Regions from separate parts of the Streptomyces sp. NPDC091272 genome, predicted to be linked through region 2. Evidence: riboswitches for the same ligand, from Rfam matches in the RefSeq annotation. Region 2 holds a riboswitch; each other region holds the start of a gene.
The links. A riboswitch is a leader RNA that binds a small molecule or an ion and turns the genes downstream of it on or off. The one in region 2 is predicted to bind cyclic di-AMP.
Positions count from the first base shown of each region.

Region 1: another riboswitch for cyclic di-AMP. It lies ahead of ACIQM4_RS12980 (M23 family metallopeptidase); the one in region 2 lies ahead of ACIQM4_RS00420 (M23 family metallopeptidase).
Region 3: another riboswitch for cyclic di-AMP. It lies ahead of ACIQM4_RS03970 (peptidoglycan DD-metalloendopeptidase family protein); the one in region 2 lies ahead of ACIQM4_RS00420 (M23 family metallopeptidase).
Region 4: another riboswitch for cyclic di-AMP. It lies ahead of ACIQM4_RS15230 (transglycosylase family protein); the one in region 2 lies ahead of ACIQM4_RS00420 (M23 family metallopeptidase).

Region 1 is NZ_JBIVVC010000003.1:804,146-808,338, forward strand. It holds tRNA gene ACIQM4_RS12970 (tRNA-Met) at 1-20, shown strand, start outside; gene ACIQM4_RS12975 (PP2C family protein-serine/threonine phosphatase) at 119-1,423, shown strand; cyclic di-AMP (ydaO/yuaA leader) riboswitch at 1,733-1,866, shown strand; gene ACIQM4_RS12980 (M23 family metallopeptidase) at 1,878-3,176, shown strand; gene ACIQM4_RS12985 (aldo/keto reductase) at 3,312-4,193, shown strand, end outside.
Region 2 is NZ_JBIVVC010000001.1:111,262-115,454, forward strand. It holds gene ACIQM4_RS00410 (M16 family metallopeptidase) at 1-129, shown strand, start outside; gene ACIQM4_RS00415 (M16 family metallopeptidase) at 156-1,523, shown strand; cyclic di-AMP (ydaO/yuaA leader) riboswitch at 1,815-1,983, shown strand; gene ACIQM4_RS00420 (M23 family metallopeptidase) at 1,997-2,791, shown strand; gene ACIQM4_RS00425 (GntR family transcriptional regulator) at 3,022-3,681, shown strand; gene ACIQM4_RS00430 (HPr family phosphocarrier protein) at 3,880-4,161, opposite strand.
Region 3 is NZ_JBIVVC010000001.1:972,673-976,865, forward strand. It holds gene ACIQM4_RS03960 (DUF6126 family protein) at 1-241, shown strand, start outside; gene ACIQM4_RS03965 (tyrosine-protein phosphatase) at 409-1,209, opposite strand; cyclic di-AMP (ydaO/yuaA leader) riboswitch at 1,521-1,729, shown strand; gene ACIQM4_RS03970 (peptidoglycan DD-metalloendopeptidase family protein) at 1,734-2,732, shown strand; gene ACIQM4_RS03975 (SGNH/GDSL hydrolase family protein) at 3,012-3,803, shown strand; gene ACIQM4_RS03980 (carbohydrate kinase family protein) at 3,826-4,193, opposite strand, start outside.
Region 4 is NZ_JBIVVC010000004.1:479,274-483,466, reverse strand. It holds gene eno (phosphopyruvate hydratase) at 1-761, opposite strand, end outside; gene ACIQM4_RS15230 (transglycosylase family protein) at 1,148-1,855, opposite strand; cyclic di-AMP (ydaO/yuaA leader) riboswitch at 1,858-2,054, opposite strand; gene ACIQM4_RS15225 (transglycosylase family protein) at 2,310-3,428, opposite strand; gene ACIQM4_RS15220 (cytochrome P450) at 3,546-4,193, opposite strand, start outside.

The DNA of each region.
Region 1 (4,193 bases), on a different contig from region 2:
TTCAAATCCTGTCCCCGCTACTGAAGAAGTAGTGCACACGGAAGGCCCGGAACTCGAAAGAGTTCCGGGCCTTCCGCGTTGGGTCGTCGTGGGTAGGGACCGGGCTTCCGTCCCCCACTTGGCCGATGCCGATTCGCCGTACGGCGCGGCTCCGGCCAGCCTGGGTGGGGAGCGGTACCGTCCGCACCCGGTGCGGACCTGGGCAGGAGAACTGACGGTGGTGGGGTACGGGCGGGAGAGCGGCGGCGCCGGAGCGAGGGGCTGGGCCGGGGGCCGGGGCGGCGCCGGTCCCGCGGGCGGCGGGCGTGGCAGGAAGACGCGGCGGTTCGTGCGGGCGCTGCCCGCGCTGATGATTGCGGGCGGTCTCCTCTACGACGCGCTCACGCCGTCCAACTTCACCTCCTCGCCGCTGTTCGCCGCGGCCCCCCTGGTGGCCGCACCCTTCTTCTCGCTGACCAACACCGCGCTGACCGCGTGTGCCTCCGTGCTCGCCGTGCTGGGGCTGCGGATCGCCAACGACGCGCTGACCACCGTGGTCGGCCTCACCGAGCTGCTGACCGTGCTGACGGTGTCCGTGCTCGCGATCCTGATCAACAGAGTGGTACGCAAGAGCGACCGGCAGCTGGCGTCGGCGCGGGTCATCGCGGAGGCGGCGCAGCGGGCCGTCGTGCCCACCCCGCCGGCCAGGATCGGCGGGCTGGAGGTGGCCGCCCGCTACAAGGCGGCCGAGGCTGACGCATTCATCGGGGGCGATCTGTTCGCCGTGCAGGACACCGCGTACGGGGTGCGGCTGGTCGTGGGGGATGTACGGGGCAAGGGGCTGGAGGCCGTCGAGGCGGTCGCGGTGGTGGTGGGCGCCTTCCGGGAGGTGGCCGAGACGGAGAGCTGTCTGGAGGGCGTCGCCCAGCGGCTGGAGCGGGCGCTGGCGCGCGAGGGGCGGCGCAGGGAAGGGCTGGACGCGCTGGAGGGGTTCACGACGGCGGTGCTCGCCGAGATTCCGCGCGGCGCCGGGATCGTACGGCTGGTGAACCGCGGGCACCCCGAGCCGTTGCTGCTGTACGCGGACGGTGCGCTGGACGTGCTGCAACCCACGGAGTTCGCGCTGCCGCTGGGGATGGGGGAGCTGGGGTCCTGGCCGGACCGGGCGCGGGAGTTCCGTTACCCCGAGGGTTCGACCCTTGTCTTCTACACTGACGGCCTCTCCGAGGCCCGGAACGCGGAAGGGGTCTTCTACGACCCGGCGGTCCGGCTGCGGCACTCGCTCTTTCCCGGGCCCGACGCCGTGCTGGACGCGCTGACCAGTGACGTGCGGGTGCACACGGGCGGCAAGCAGACGGACGACATGGCACTGCTCGCGGTGGGCCGCCCCGGGGTGGGGCAGTCGGAGCCGCGGCGGACCGTGGAGATCGTGAAGCGCCCTTGAGCGTCCGTGAGCGCTGGGTGGGTGCCGGTGTACACGGGGGCCACGGGTCGTTACCGGCTGTGCCGGTGGGGGAGCCCTCCGCGTAACAATTGACGATCTATCAGGTACGGAGGGTTTGCGGGTCGGGAACCGGGTGAAGCGAGGGGCTGCTGTGTCGTCCTGATTTGCTGTCATATCCAGCTGTATGCACCGGCCATGACCGCCTGCGCGGCGTTAACGATCACTTGGATCGGCTTGGAATTCCACTTGTGTGTCTATTAACGTTCGATAACGCAGCGCGGTCGTCCCAGCCGTCGTCAGAGACGGCGCCGTGCGCGTGCGCCGAATTCCATGTGGAAACCGGGGAACCACCAATTGGGGTGAATCGGGTCGAACCTGGCCCGTAGGAGACCTTCCTGCTCCGAACCCGTCAGCTAACCCGGTAGGCGAGAAGGAAGGAAAGGAGCGCGCCCCAGTGGCGTCCAACAGGCCTGCCCCCATACCCCCGGTCCCCGCTCTCTCGGCCCCCTCCGCGGCCCCCGCGTTCGCGGCCCCCGCTTTTTCGTACGAGGCGTACGGCGTCCCGAGCGACACGGACGGCCCGATGAGCGGCCCAGCCGACGGCTTCGCGAAGTTCGACGGACCGGCCGACGCGTTCGCTGCGGGTGACGGATTCTCCGGCGGGGACGCGTTCCCCGCCAAAGCTGCGTTCCCCGCGGGCTCCTTCGGTGCTCCCGCCGCCTCGGCCGAGGAGTGGAACCCCACCGAGGACTCTCTCGTTCCGGTCCGTGGCAAGCACCGCGTCGCCAAGCAGCGCGGCTCCCTGGCCCGTAGCTCCACGGTGCTCGGAGTCGGCGTCATCGCCGCCGTCGGCGCCGGCGGGATCGCCACCGCCCAGGAGAAGCCGGCCGTCTCCATCTCGCTGCCCGACCAGCTCACCGACTCCCTGGAGTCGCTCGCGGACTCGCTGCCGGACGCCGAGTCGCTGCCGGGCGTGGGGGCGCTGGTCCCGGATTCGGGGACCGGCGCCGACGTCGGGTCCGCCACGGCTTCGGTGACGGCCTCCGTTCCGGCCCCGGACCCGGCCGCTCCGGCTGCCGGGCAGACCCCCGGTGCGGGCGAGAGCCTGCGGGCCCGGATCCTCAACCAGGCCGAGCAGCAGCGGTCCGTCGCCGACGAGGCCGCGCACGAGGCCGCCCGTGAGCAGGCGGTCAAGGACGCCGAGGCCGAGGCCAAGAAGCAGCGGGCCCAGGCAGACGCCAAGGCGGAGAAGGCCGAACAGGCGAAGCGCGAGGCCGAGGCGAAGGCAGCGGCGAAGGCCAAGGCGGAGGCCGAGGCGAAGGCTGAGGCCGAGCGGCTCGCCAAGCTGGCCGCCAGCTACTCGCTGCCCACCTCCTCGTACACCCTCACCTCCACCTTCGGACAGTCCGGTTCGATGTGGTCCTCCGGGCACCACACCGGTCTCGACTTCGCCGCCCCGACGGGCACGCCCGCCAAGGCCGTGCACGGCGGGACGATCAAGTCCGCGGGCTACTCGGGCTCGTACGGCTACCGGATCGTGCTGGAACTCGATGACGGCACCGAGATCTGGTACTGCCACCTCTCGCAGATGAACGTCACGGCGGGCGGCGAGGTCTCGACCGGGCAGACCATCGGCAACGTCGGCGCCACCGGCAACGTCACCGGCCCGCATCTGCACCTTGAGGTGCACACGCCCGGCGGCGACGGCATCGACCCCGCAGCCTGGCTGCGCGGCAAGGGCCTGACGGTCTGAGGGACGTCCGGTCCGAGGGACCGGAGGTCCGAGCACCTGACGGTGTGGGGCCGACGGTCTGAGGGACCGGCGGCCCTTCGGAATCGATGGGTGATGCACGGAATAGCTCCGGCGGGCCGGGTGGTTGATCCAGTTATGACCTCTCACCTGCGCCCGCTGGGCAATTCCGGCCTCGATGTCTTCCCCCTCGCCCTCGGCGGCAACGTCTTCGGGTGGACCGCCGACCGTGACCGGTCCTTCGCCGTGCTCGACGCGTACACCGCGGGCGGCGGCAACTTCATCGACACCGCCGACTCCTACTCCGCCTGGGTCCCGGGCAACGAGGGCGGCGAGTCCGAGCGCGTCCTTGGCGACTGGCTGACGTCACGCGGCAACCGCGACGACGTCGTCATCGCCACGAAGGTCGGCGCCCACCCCTCGTACAAGGGGCTCTCCGCCGCCAACATCAAGGCCGCGGCCGACGAGTCGCTGCAGCGGCTGCGCACCGATCACATCGACCTCTACTACACCCACTTCGACGACCCCTCCGTGCCCGTCGAGGAGATCGTCGGCGCACTCGACCAGCTCGTCCGGGACGGCAAGGTGCGGGCCGTGGCCGCCTCCAACATCTCCCCCGACCGGCTGCGCGAGTCGCTGGACCTCGCCGAGCGTGAGGGACTGGCGAAGTACACCGCGCTCCAGCCGCACTACAACCTCGTCTCGCGCGACACCTACGAGGGCGAGCTCCAGGAGGTCGCCTCGCAGGCCGGTCTCGCGGCCGTGCCGTACTTCGCGCTCGCCTCGGGCTTCCTGACCGGCAAGTACCGTGCGGACGGCGGCGAGGTGCAGAGTGCGCGCGCCGAGGGCGCGGCCAAGCACCTGGAGACCGAGCGCGGCCGCAAGGTCCTCACCGCGCTCGACGAGGTGGCCGGGGCGCACGGCGCCGAGGTCGCGACCGTGGCACTGGCCTGGCTGGCCGCCCGGCCGACCGTGGTGGCGCCGATCGCCAGTGCCCGTACGGTCGAGCAGCTGCCCGCG
Region 2 (4,193 bases):
GAGGCGCGTCTGCGCCCGGACAACCGCGCGTCCCTGGTGTACGAGCCGCTCGCGGCCGCCGCCGGGTCCGCCGACGGCACGGCCGCCGACGACGTACAGGAAGACCAGCACGAAGGGGCGGACCAGTGACGGAGACCGCAGCTGTGACCAGCGACATGCAGTTCCACCCGCAGCCGCAGGCGGGCCCCGCCACCCCGTGGGCCTTCCCGGCCCCCGACCGCGGCGCCCTGGCCAACGGCCTGACCGTGCTGCGCTGCGATCGCCCCGGCCAGAAGCTGGTCGCCGTCGAGGTCTTCCTCGCGGCGCCGCTGGAGGCGGAACCCAAGGGCCTGGACGGCGTGGCCACGATCATGTCGCGCGCCTTCACCGAGGGCACCGACAAGCACTCCGCCGAGGAGTTCGCCGCCGAGCTGGAGCGCTGCGGCGCCACCCTCGACGCGTTCGCCGACCACCCCGGTGTCCGGGTCTCCCTGGAGGTCCCGGTCTCCCGGCTGCCCAAGGCGCTCGGGCTGCTCGCCGACGCGCTGCGCGCCCCCGCGTTCGCGGACGCCGAGATCGAGCGCCTCGTACGCAACCGTCTCGACGAGCTCCCGCACGAGGCGGCCAACCCGTCCAGGCGGGCCGCCAAGCAGCTCTCCAAGGAGCTCTTCCCGGCGGACCTGCGGATGTCGCGGCCCCGCCAGGGCACCGAGGAGACGGTCAAGGCCATCGACTCCGCGGCCGTCCGCGCCTTCTACGAGGCGCACGTGCGGCCCGCCACCGCCACCGCCGTGGTGGTCGGCGACCTGACCGAGACCGACCTGGACGCCGTCCTGGCCGACACGCTGGGGGAGTGGACGGGCAACACCGCCGCCCCGCGCCCGGCGACGCCGGTGACCGCGGACGACACCGGCCGGGTGGTCATCGTGGACCGCCCCGGCGCGGTGCAGACCCAGCTGCTGATCGGCCGCATCGGCGCCGACCGGCACGACCGGGTCTGGCCCGCCCAGGTCCTCGGCACGTACTGCCTCGGCGGCACCCTCACCTCGCGACTGGACCGCGTCCTGCGCGAGGAGAAGGGTTACACCTACGGCGTCCGCGCGTTCGGCCAGGTGCTGCGCTCCACGGCGGAGGGCACGGGGGCCGCCATGCTGGCCATCAGCGGCTCCGTGGACACCGAGTCCACCGGTCCCGCCCTGGACGACCTCTGGAAGGTCCTGCGGACGCTCGCGGCCGAGGGCCTCACCGACGCCGAGCGTGACGTCGCCGTGCAGAACCTGGTGGGCGTCGCCCCGCTCAAGTACGAGACGGCCTCGGCCGTCGCGGCCACCCTGGCCGACCAGGTCGAGCAGCACCTGCCCGACGACTTCCAGGCGCAGCTGTACGCGAAGCTCGCCGCGACCGGCACCGTGGAGGCGACCGCGGCCGTGGTCAGCGCGTTCCCGGTGGACAAGCTGGTCACGGTTCTGGTCGGTGACGCCGCGCGGATCGCGGACGCCGTACGGGCACTGGACATCGGAGAGGTCACGGTCGTCACGGGCTGACCGGCCTACGGAGAACAGCCGGCGAAGACCGTTGAGGGTGATCGGTCGACGGCGCCCGGTTGACCGGATGACCGATCAAAGGTCAGCCGGTCAACCCGTACAAATCAGGACAAGAGGGGCCCCGGCGACCGGCAGGTCGTCGGGGTCCTCCCTTATGTCCGATTTATTGGAGAGGTTGCCTGTCTGCCGTGTGGGCTCCGTTACAAAAGGGGCTGTCTGTTTGGTGATTGAAAGAAGTGCCGCTTAGCGTCGGTCCGGCTGTCCGTCGAAGTGCGTCGCAACCGCGGCACCGGGCAGTCATCGCCGAGTCCCCGTCAGGCGCGAGCCTGGGGAGCCGGGGACCCACTCAGTCCCTGGGGTGAATCGGACGCCATCGCCCTCATCGGGCCGGTGGGGCCCGTAGGAGACCTTCCTGCTCCGAACCCGTCAGCTAACCCGGTAGGCGAGAAGGAAGGAAAGGAAACAGCCACTTCATGGCGTTCACCCGTGCCGCCGGGAAGCACCGGCGTCCCTCCGTGCTGTCGCGCAAGAGCGCAAAAATCGCCGGAGTCGCCGCCCTCACCACGACCGGTGTCATCGGAACGCTGGCCCCGCAGGCCATCGCCGCCGAGCACGACATGGCCGCGGAGGACACCGGCACCATCCGCGCCGTCGTCATGGAGAACTCCGTGACCGAGACCCTCACCGCCCAGGTCGAGGCCCAGGCCACCGCGCAGAAGCAGGCCTACGAGAAGGCCGAGGCCGAGCGCAAGGCCGAGGCGGAGCGCAAGGCCGAGGCCAAGCGCAAGGCGGAGGCCAAGGCCAAGAAGGAGCGCGAGGACCGCGAGCGCGCCGCCCGCGAGGCGGAGCGCAAGCGCCTCAACGCCTTCCGGCTGCCCGTCGCCGGCTCGTACGTCTCCACCGGCTACCAGTCCGGCGGTTCGCTGTGGTCCTCCGGGAGCCACTCGGGCGTCGACTTCCACGCCGCCTCCGGCACCTCCGTCGTCGCCGTCGGCGCCGGCACCGTCGTCGAGGCCGGCTGGGGCGGGGCGTACGGCAACAACATCGTGATCAAGATGAACGACGGCTCGTACACCCAGTACGGCCACCTCTCCTCGATCGGTGTCTCCGTCGGCCAGTCCGTCGCGTCCGGCGAGCAGATAGCCCTCTCCGGCTCCACGGGCAACTCCACGGGCCCGCACCTGCACTTCGAGGCCCGTACCTCGCCCGAGTACGGCTCGGACATCGACCCGGTCGCCTACCTGCGCGGCCACGGCGTCAGCGTCTGACCGAACCTGCCGCTCCCATCGGGAGCGGATTGTCCCGAAGGCCCCGGCTCCTCGTGAGCCGGGGCCTTCGGCATGCCCAGGCGTACGGAGGTTACTCAAGGGGGCGGAAGAAATCGCGTGCACCGACGGCACCGGAATTGTTTCCGTGACGTCATGACAACTCCGCCGTAATTCCCGTACGTTGCAATGCGGTTGACGAATTGCTTCGGCGGGCAGACGGAGGTCGGGTCATGCGCATTCCCGCGCATTCGGTGTGCAGGGCGATCCGCGACGACATCGTGTCCGGCGTCCTGCCACGGGGCAGCCGGCTCACCGAGGAAGTCCTGGCCCGCCGGTACGGCGTCTCGCGCGTCCCGGTCCGCGAGGCGCTGCGCACCCTCCAGGCCGAGGGCTTCGTGACCCTGCGCAGGCACGCGGGCGCCTGCGTCGCGGAGCCGACCGCGCAGGAGGCCGGGGACCTGCTGGAGATGCGTGCGCTGCTGGAGCCGCTGGGTGCGGCGCGTGCGGCTGTTCGGCGGACGGAGGCGCACCTCAAGGTGCTCCGCGGGCTGGTCAGGCTGGGGCAGGAGCGGGCCGGGCGGGCGGAGGGCGAGGACCTGGGAGCCCTCACCGGCTGGTTCCACGAGACTCTCGCCCAGGCGTCCGCCAGCCCCGGCCTCATCACCCTGCTGACCCAGTTGCAGCACAAGATCGCCTGGATGTACGTGGCGGAACGGGCGGCCCGTCCCGCCGAGACATGGGCGGAGCGCGGTGCGATCGTCGACGCGGTGGTTAGGCGCGACGCGGACCGGGCCAGGGCGCTGACCGCGCGGCACGCGGAACGGACGACGGCCTCGTACCGCATGAGGATTCCGCAACATGCCGTCAACGTGGCGGGCGGCCGGATTTAACAACAGGGCCGTATACAGGACTTCCGTACATTTCCGGGCACGCATACATCTTCGTAATCCACTTTCCCCAGGACGCAACCGCGCCCCCCACCCAATTCCCTGGGACAGCAAAGAAGCCGCGGCCCCCGAATTCTGGGTGCCGCGGCTTCCGCTGCAGAATTCGCCCGTACGGGCGCGGCCCAATGGGGCCCGAGAAGGTCAGACGGTCTCGGGGAGCTCGTCCAGGCCCTCGGCGACCAGCTTCGCGAGACGGTCCAGAGCCGCGTCCGCACCTTCGGCCTCGGAAGCGAGAACGATCTCCTCGCCGCCCTGCGCACCCAGGCCCAGCAGCGCCAGCATCGACGCGGCGTTGACCGGGTTGCCGCCCGCCTTGGCGATGGTGACGGGGACGCCGGTCGCCGTGACGGCGCGGACGAAGATGGAGGCGGGGCGGGCGTGCAGGCCCTCGGCCCAGCCGACGGTGACGCGGCGCTCAACCATGGTGTTGCCCTTCATGTTCTAACGGTTGTCTA
Region 3 (4,193 bases), 860 kb from region 2:
GTCCCAGACCGCCGCGATGGCCGCGATCGCGCGGGCCGCACAGGAGGCGGCCCGCGACGAGAGGCACGACGCCGGCCGCAAGGCCGACTGGAACGACGGGGCGGGCCGGCCCGGTGTGCTCGGTTTCGTCGAGGACCGGGCGCCGCGCGGGCTGGTGCTGCGGGTCTTCCTGTACGTCGCGGTGGGCCACGTCTTCGCGGCCTTCGTCTATCTGCTGTTCACCCTCGGGGGCAAGGGCTGAGGCGGTTCGGACGGCGGCCGGGGCCGCTCGGCGCCGTGCCCCGGCAGGGCGGGGCGAGGCCGCTTGCCGCCGTGTCCCGGCGGGGCGGGGGCGAGTTGTGTTCCGGAGGGCCGGGGGCGGGTCGTGTCCCGGGCAGGGCGGGGCGGGTCGTGTTCCGGAGGGGCGGGCTATGCGGTGAGCCGCTCGCGCAGTGCCTCGCGGGTCTGCGGCGTGAGCTTCAGGCCCTGCGTCAGGTAGGTCTCGGTGTCGCCCCACGTGTCCGCGATGGCGGCGAAGGCCGCCTCCAGGTAGTCGGCGCGGGCGTCGAAGAGCGGTGCGAGCAGAACCATCACCTCCTCGTTCGTCGCCTCCGGGGAGCTGCTGCTGCGGCGCACCTTGTAGCGGCGGTGCGGGTCGTTCGACTTGACGTAGTCCGCGACTATCGCCTCCCGCTCGACGCCGACCGCCAGGAGGGTCACCACGACCGCCAGGCCCGCCCGGTCCTTGCCGGCCGCACAGTGCATCAGGGCGGGCACGCTGTCCTCGGCGAGGGCGTGCAGGACCCGGCTGTGGTCCGCCGTGCGGTCCAGGATCATCCGCCGGTACGAACCGCTCATGCGGGCGGCGGCCTTGCCGTCGTCGAGGATCTCGCGCAGCTGGTCGATGTTGCCGTCACGCACCATCCGCCAGAACTCGGCGCCGTCCGCCGGGTCGCTGAGCGGGATGTTCACGTTCCGCACCCCGGCGAGCTCGATGTCGGGCCCCTCCATCGCCTGGTCCGCGGCATTGCGGAAGTCGAAGACGGTGTGAAGCCCCAGTGAACGCAGGAACGCCGCGTCCTCGGCGGTGGCGTGCGCCAGGTGGCCGCTGCGGAAGAGCCGTCCGTGCCGCACCGTGCGACCGTCCTCGGTCGGCAGGCCGCCCACGTCCCGGCAGTTCCGTACTCCTGCCAGGTCGGGCTCGGCCGACGGCGATACCTGCTGCGTCACGAGTGCTCCTCACACGGTCGTACGCCGGCCCGGAGAGTGCCGACGGCGGCACGGACAGACGATACGACATGACCCGCCGAAATAGGTGCCTTAGGCACCCAAGTTGCCCCGGTACGGGGCGGAGTGAGCAGAATCATACGGAGCGGTGGCCCTGGTCCCACGGGCCGTCAAATGGCAGGCCAGGGGCGGCTGATGACGGCAGTGACGGAAATGGATCACAGGGAGAGCCGTGAAGAAGGAGTGCCGAGGGAAAGGAGAAGAAGAGAACGGCTTGTTCGGAAGGTCCGCACTCGCTTACGGTCACCGTCAATCCGGGTGGACCGCCGAATCCTGCCACCGCTCGGAATCCGCACCCATGACTTCTTCGTGTGGCAGGAGCGGGGGACCCAGGTAGTACGCCGGAACCGGAAGCGCTCGTCCGCCGGTCCGGCTCGGGGTGAAGCCGTACTCCTCAGGGAGTGCGGCCGGGCATCTCCAGCCCGAACCCGACAGCTCACCTCGCAGGCGCCGGAGAGGAATCCGTCATGCCTGCAAAGGGTAAGCACCGCCGCCCCAAGTCCAGCTCCACGCTCACCCGTGGCTTCGTCGCCGCGGGTACGGGCGGCGCCGCACTGGCGCTCCCGCTGATCGGAGCCACCGGCGCGCACGCGGCCGACAAGGGCGCCGCTCCCGTCGCCCAGCCGCAGAAGGCACTGCTCAAGCAGCTGCCCCAGCAGCGGACGGCCCACCTCCCGGCCGCCGCGCCGCAGGCCGACGCCAAGAAGACCGGCAACCGCACGTACTCCGTGGTCACCGGCGACAACCTGTCGAAGATCGCCGCGGCGGAGAGCGTGCGCGGCGGCTGGCAGAAGCTGTACACGGACAACGAGTCGGTCGTCGGCGAGGACCCGTCGCTGATCCTTCCCGGCATGAAGCTCACCCTCGGTGGCAAGGCGCCCGCGGGGTCGGGTGACTCCCGCGACGCCGCGCACGGGACGAAGGCCACGGCGCCCGCGCCGCGCCAGCAGGCCGAGCGCACCGAGAAGCGCGTCGAGCAGCGCACGGAGCAGCGCACCGAGAAGCGGACCGAGGAGCGCAAGCAGAGTTCCGCTCCCGTCGAGCGCAAGCAGAGCTCCGGTTCCGGCTTCACCGCGCCCGTCCAGGCCGGCGTCTCCACCCCGTACCGCGCCTTCGGCGGCAGCTGGTCCAGCGGTTACCACACCGGTGTCGACTTCCGCGCCTCCTCGGGCACCCCGGTCCAGGCCGTCGGTGCGGGCACCGTCGTCTCCGCGGGCTGGGGCGGCGCGTACGGCAACGAGATCGTCATCCAGCACTCCGACGGCCGCTACTCGCAGTACGGACACCTGTCCGCGCTGAACGTCCGCTCCGGTCAGAGCGTCTCCGGCGGCCAGCAGATCGGCTACTCCGGCTCGACCGGCAATTCCACCGGACCGCACCTGCACTTCGAGATCCGCACCGGTCCCGGCTACGGCTCGGACGTCGACCCGCTGGCCTACCTGCGCGGCCACGGCGTGTCGCTCTGACCGCACGCCCACGGGCGGCCCCGGGCCGCCCCGCGTAAGTGCGTCCCCCCACCACCGGCCCGTCCGGCGCACGCACGCCCCCCTCGCCCCCGTACCGTCCCCCGGTGCGGGGGCGAGGTCCGTCCGCGTACCGTCCCCGGGTGCGGGGCGAGGTCCGTCCGCGCGGTGCGGATCATGTATTCCGAGTTGAATGAATCTTGACCGGTGGCATATCTCACCCACCGTCAACCCCTCCCTACGGTGGCGTAGGTCACTTGCCGAAGTGGAGGATGTGTCGACGTGGCAGACGATTCGAGATCATTCAACGCAGGCACCATCGGGTCGTACGCGGCGATCGGGGACAGCTTCACCGAAGGGGTCGGCGACCCCGGTCCCGGCGGCGCGTTCACCGGCTGGGCCGACCGGCTGGCCGTCCTCCTCGACGACCGGGTACCCGAGCACACCTTCCGTTACGCGAACCTCGCCGTCCGCGGCAAGCTCCTCGACCAGATCGTGGCCGAGCAGGTCCCGCGGGCCAGGCAGCTGGCCCCCGACCTGGTCAGCTTCTGCGCGGGCGGCAACGACATCATCCGGCCGGGCAGCGACCCCGACGACGTCGCCGAGCGGTTCGAGAAGGCCGTCGCCGACCTGACCTCGGCCGTCGGCACGGTCATGGTCACCACCGGGTTCGACACCCGCGGCGTCCCCGTACTGCGCCACATGCGTGGCAAGGCCGCCATCTACTCGGCGCACGTACGCTCCATCGCGGACCGCTACGGCTGCCCGGTCCTGGACCTGTGGTCGCTGCGGTCCGTGCAGGACCGGCGCGCCTGGGACTCCGACCGGTTGCACCTGTCGGCCGAGGGGCACACCCGGGTGGCGCTGCGGGCCGGTCAGGTACTCGGCCTGGACATCCCGGCCGACCCCGACCAGCCGTGGCCGCCTATGGCGCCGCGCCGCAGGGTCGAGGCGCGCCGGGACAACATCGACTGGGCCCGCGAGCACCTGGTGCCGTGGATCGGCCGAAGGCTGCGCGGCGAGAGCTCCGGCGACCACGTGGCGGCCAAGCGGCCCGACCTGCTGCCGCTCTGACGGCGGTTCCGGCCTGCCGTGCTCAGGCCGACGGGTCGCCTGCCCCCGCGAGCAGTTCGTCCTCGCAGATCAGGGACGTGTTGCCCGCGACCGTGCAGGCGTACGCACCGGCCAGCGCGCCGAGCCTGGCGCACTCCTCAAGGCTGCGTCCGGCCAGGCGCCCGTACAGGAATCCGGAGACATAGGCGTCGCCGGCGCCGTTGGAGTCCACCACAGGTCCGGGCGGGACACTCGCGGGCACCGGCCGCGGGGTGCTGCCGCCGTCACGGGTCAGCAGGTACGAACCGCCCGCACCCGCGGTCGCCACGACCGCCTCGGCCCGGCCCTCGCGAAGGATCTCCCGCATCACGTCGCCGATCCGCGTCCCCGCCCCGGCCGCGCTCAGGAACA
Region 4 (4,193 bases), on a different contig from region 2:
CCGTCCTTGTAGAACTCGGAGGCGGCGACGTCGAGGGCGAGCGCGATCTGCTCGCCGGGGATGTAACCGGCCTGCGTGATGGCCTCGACGATGAGGTCGAGCGCGGCGCGGTTGGACTCCAGGTTCGGGGCGAAGCCGCCCTCGTCGCCCAGGCCGGTGGACAGGCCCTTGGTCTTCAGCACCTTCTTGAGGGTGTGGTAGACCTCGGCGCCCCAGCGAAGGGCCTCGGAGAAGGACTCCGCGCCGATCGGAGCGATCATGAACTCCTGGATGTCGACGTTGGAGTCGGCGTGCGACCCACCGTTGAGGATGTTCATCATCGGGACGGGCAGCAGGTGCGCGTTCGGGCCGCCGAGGTAGCGGAACAGCGGCAGGTCCGAGGCCTCGGACGCGGCGTGCGCGACGGCGAGGGAGACACCCAGGATGGCGTTGGCGCCGAGGGAGCCCTTGTTCTCGGTGGCGTCGAGGTCGAACATCGCCTGGTCGATCAGGCGCTGCTCGGTCGCGTCGTAGCCGACGAGCTCCGGGCCGATCTGCTCGATGACGGCGAGGACGGCCTTCTCGACACCCTTGCCCATGTAACGGTTCGGGTCCCCGTCACGAAGCTCGATGGCTTCGAAGGCACCGGTCGAGGCGCCGGACGGAACAGCAGCACGACCGGTGCTGCCGTCGTCGAGGCCGACCTCGACCTCGACCGTGGGGTTGCCTCGGGAGTCCAGGATTTCCCGGGCTACGACGACGTCGATGGACGGCACGAGCATCTCCTTATGGGATGTGACGCTGAGGGGCGCGCCCGATGGACGGGCGCACGTGCAGGGTCGCTTTCGGCCTTGCGACATGAGCCTAACCGGCCCGGAGGCATCAACCGGCCGATCGACCGCCCGCTGGGACGAAAAGATGCCCGAATGCCTGTAATACAGGACGAACAGCCCAACGGCCGTCGCCATGTGTCACGGACCTCGTCACCATGCGTCGCACGGGACTCTGCACATATGAGGGGACGTGGACACAAAAGGGCCCCGGCCCGGCGCGTACTGGGGGGAAGTCGCGCCCGGCCGGGGTCCGGTGTGCGGGGCGGACGGGGGTGGGCCGTCCGCCCCACGGGGCGGGAACCGGGCGGGGGTGGGCCGCCGGGATCCCCGCGGGGTCAGCTCAGGTGGAGCTGCTGACCCGGGAAGATGAGGTCGGCGTCGGAGACGACGTCCTCATTCAGGTCCGCGATGTGCTGCCAGCCACCCTTGACGTGCTTGGCCTCGGCGATCTTCGAGAGGGTGTCGCCGGACTTGACCTTGTACTCGCCGTCACCCTTCTTGATCGGGCCGCCGGCCTTGGACTCGACCTTGGGCACCGAGCGGTGCTCGCTGCGGGAGGCGGCGGGCGCCTCGGAGCGCTGCTCCTGCTGGGGAGCCGACTCCTGCTTGGGAGCGGACTCCTGCTTCGGGGCGTCGTCGGAGCCGGTGCTGACGCCCGGGTCGACACCGTCGTTGCTGAGGTTGCCGGCGCCCGCGCAGGCCCAGGCACCCGGGCCCTGGATGTCGAGCAGCTTCTCGGCCGCCGCGATCTGCTGGCTCTTGGTGGCCTGGTCGGCGCGCGGCGCGTACTGGGTACCACCGGCGGCGGCCCAGGAGGAGTTGGTAAACTGCAGGCCACCGTAGTAGCCGTTGCCCGTGTTGATGGACCAGTTGCCGCCGGACTCGCACTGGGCGACAGCGTCCCAGGTGTCGACGGAGGCGGCGGAGGCCGACGAGGCCCCCATCAGCGGAGCGGCGACCGCGACGCCGGCGACACCCGCGAGAGTGACGACCCGGGTGGCCTTGGACGAACGGCGGTGCTTGCCCTTGCTGAAAAGCGACATGGAAATCCCCTCACCGACGCCTTCGAGGTGAGCTGTCGGGTTCGGGCTGTGAGTTCGCCCGGCCTCCGGTCCGGACCGCCGCATCGCTGCGTCGTTCCGTTTCGTCGGCTTCACCCCAAGCCGTTCCCACACGTCTCTCAACGTCCGGGCCCGGCACTTACCTTGGGTCCCCCGCTCCTGCCTACGGCGCTTACGCGACGACTGCTCCCGGGACCCGCCGGCAGGATTCGGCGTGACGGGCTCCGGTGCTCACCGGTGGCGAGCGAGGACGACCGTAATCACAGGTGTCCCCGATGTTCAAAGAGGCACATCGGGGACATTCGACCCCTACTTGCCCCCACTGCACTGTTGTTTACGCAGGTCAGAGGGGACACAACGGGACCATCGGGCAGGGACACGCCAGTTGGGGCAGAGAGACTCATGTCTCACTTGCGCAGAACCGGACATAAGGCCTCTAACTACCCGGGTTTACGGCCTGCTTCTCACTCAGATCGAGGCTCTGGCCAGGCTTGATGAGGTCGGGATCGTCGCCCACGGCCTTGCGGTTGGCCTCGTAGAGCGCCGGCCAGCCACCGGGCACCTCGGCCTCGTCGGCGATGTGCCAGAGGTTGTCGCCGGGCCGGACGGTGTAGTCGCCGGGCGCGGGCGCCTCGCCGCCCTTGTCGCCGCCACGGGAGGCATGACGACCCGTCTCCCGCTCCTCCCCCTCACCACTACCGGACGAATTGTCCGATACGGGCGCGGAGTTCTCGGGCGCCGGCCCGCCGCGGTGCTTGCCCTGGCCGGTGGCCGAGGGGTCGGTGGTGGCGGAGGCGTCGGGTGTCGCGGTCGCGTCCGGGGAGGCGGCACCGGAACCCTGTGCACCCGGGTCCTGCGTACCGGGCGTGGCGGTACCGGGCGTGGCTTCTGGCGTGGCGGTACCGGCGGGCGGCTGCGCGGCGCCGGGCCCGTCGCTGGGCCCGATGCTGGAGCCGGCCGCCGGCTCGGTGGGCTGCCCGCCCACGGGGGCGCCCGGGGTGGCAGTGGTGGCCCCGGCGTCGGCGTCACCACTCCTGTCCGCGCGCGGGGTGTCGCGATGGGCCGGCGCGCCGGGGTCCGGCTTCACGGAGCCCGCCGGGGGCGTGGCCGGCGCCTGGGTGTCCGTACCGGGGTCGGCGGCGTCCACACCGCCCGAACCGGAACCGGAACCGGAGCCGCCGCCGGGGGTGAGCCCGGAGACGACGGAACAGCTCGGCCAGGCCTTCGGGCCCTGGGCCGCGAACACCTTCTCGGCGATCTTGATCTGCTGCGAACGGCTGGCCAGGTCGGGCCGCGGGGCGTACGCACCGCCACCGAACCGGTCCCACTGCTCCTGGGAGAACTGGAGCCCGCCGTAATAGCCGTTGCCGAGGTCGGCACTCCACATGCCACCGCTCTCGCACTCAGCGACCCGGTCCCACGTGTTCGACTCGACCGCACCGGCGCTGGTGGCGCCCAGGAGCGGAATCGCGAGTGCGGATCCGGTCACCCCGGCCGCGACGACGAGAGCGGGTGCCTGACGCGGGCGGCGGTGTTTACCGTTCCCGGAGCGCATGCGGTTGCCTTTCAGCTGACGGTGACCGGGCCTCAGGTCGTAACTGCCGGGTCGCCCGTGAACGTAGCCGCAGTCGAACACCCGTCACAAGTCGGTGCAGTGCAGATCACGCGAAGGTCACATCACTGATGAGCCGTCAGTCACCGGCACCGGTACGGCTTCCCCGAACTCGACCGGCAAGGTGCGCAGTCCACGCATGATGAGCCCGCCACGCCACCGCAAATCGGCAGGATCTCCCGCGAGTTCCAGGTCAGGAAGCCGGGTCAGCAGGGTCGCGAGCGCGGTCCTCGCCTCAAGCCGGGCCAGCGGCGCACCGAGGCAGTAGTGGATGCCGTGCCCGTAGCCCAGGTGCTGGTTGTCCCGACGGCTGAGATCGAGGGTGTCCGGATCGTGGAACCGCTCGGGGTCCCGGTCGGCCGCCGCGAGCACGACGAGCACGGGGTCACCGACGGCGATGTCCGCACCCCCCAGGGTCAGCTCCTCGGTGGCGTACCGCCAGGTGGCGAGCTCGACCGGGCCGTCGTAGCGCAGGAGTTCCTCGACACCGGTGGCGAGCAGGGAATCGTCGCCCTCGGCGAGGGCCTGCTGGAGACGGGCCCGCTGGCCGGGGTTGCGCAGGAGCGCGTAGACCCCGTTGCCGATCAGATTGACGGTGGTTTCGAAACCCGCGAACAGCAGGATGAAGGCCATCGCCGCTGCCTCGTTCTCCGTGAGGTGCTCGCCGTGGTCGCCGGCCCGGATCAGGTTGGAGATGAGGTCGTTGCC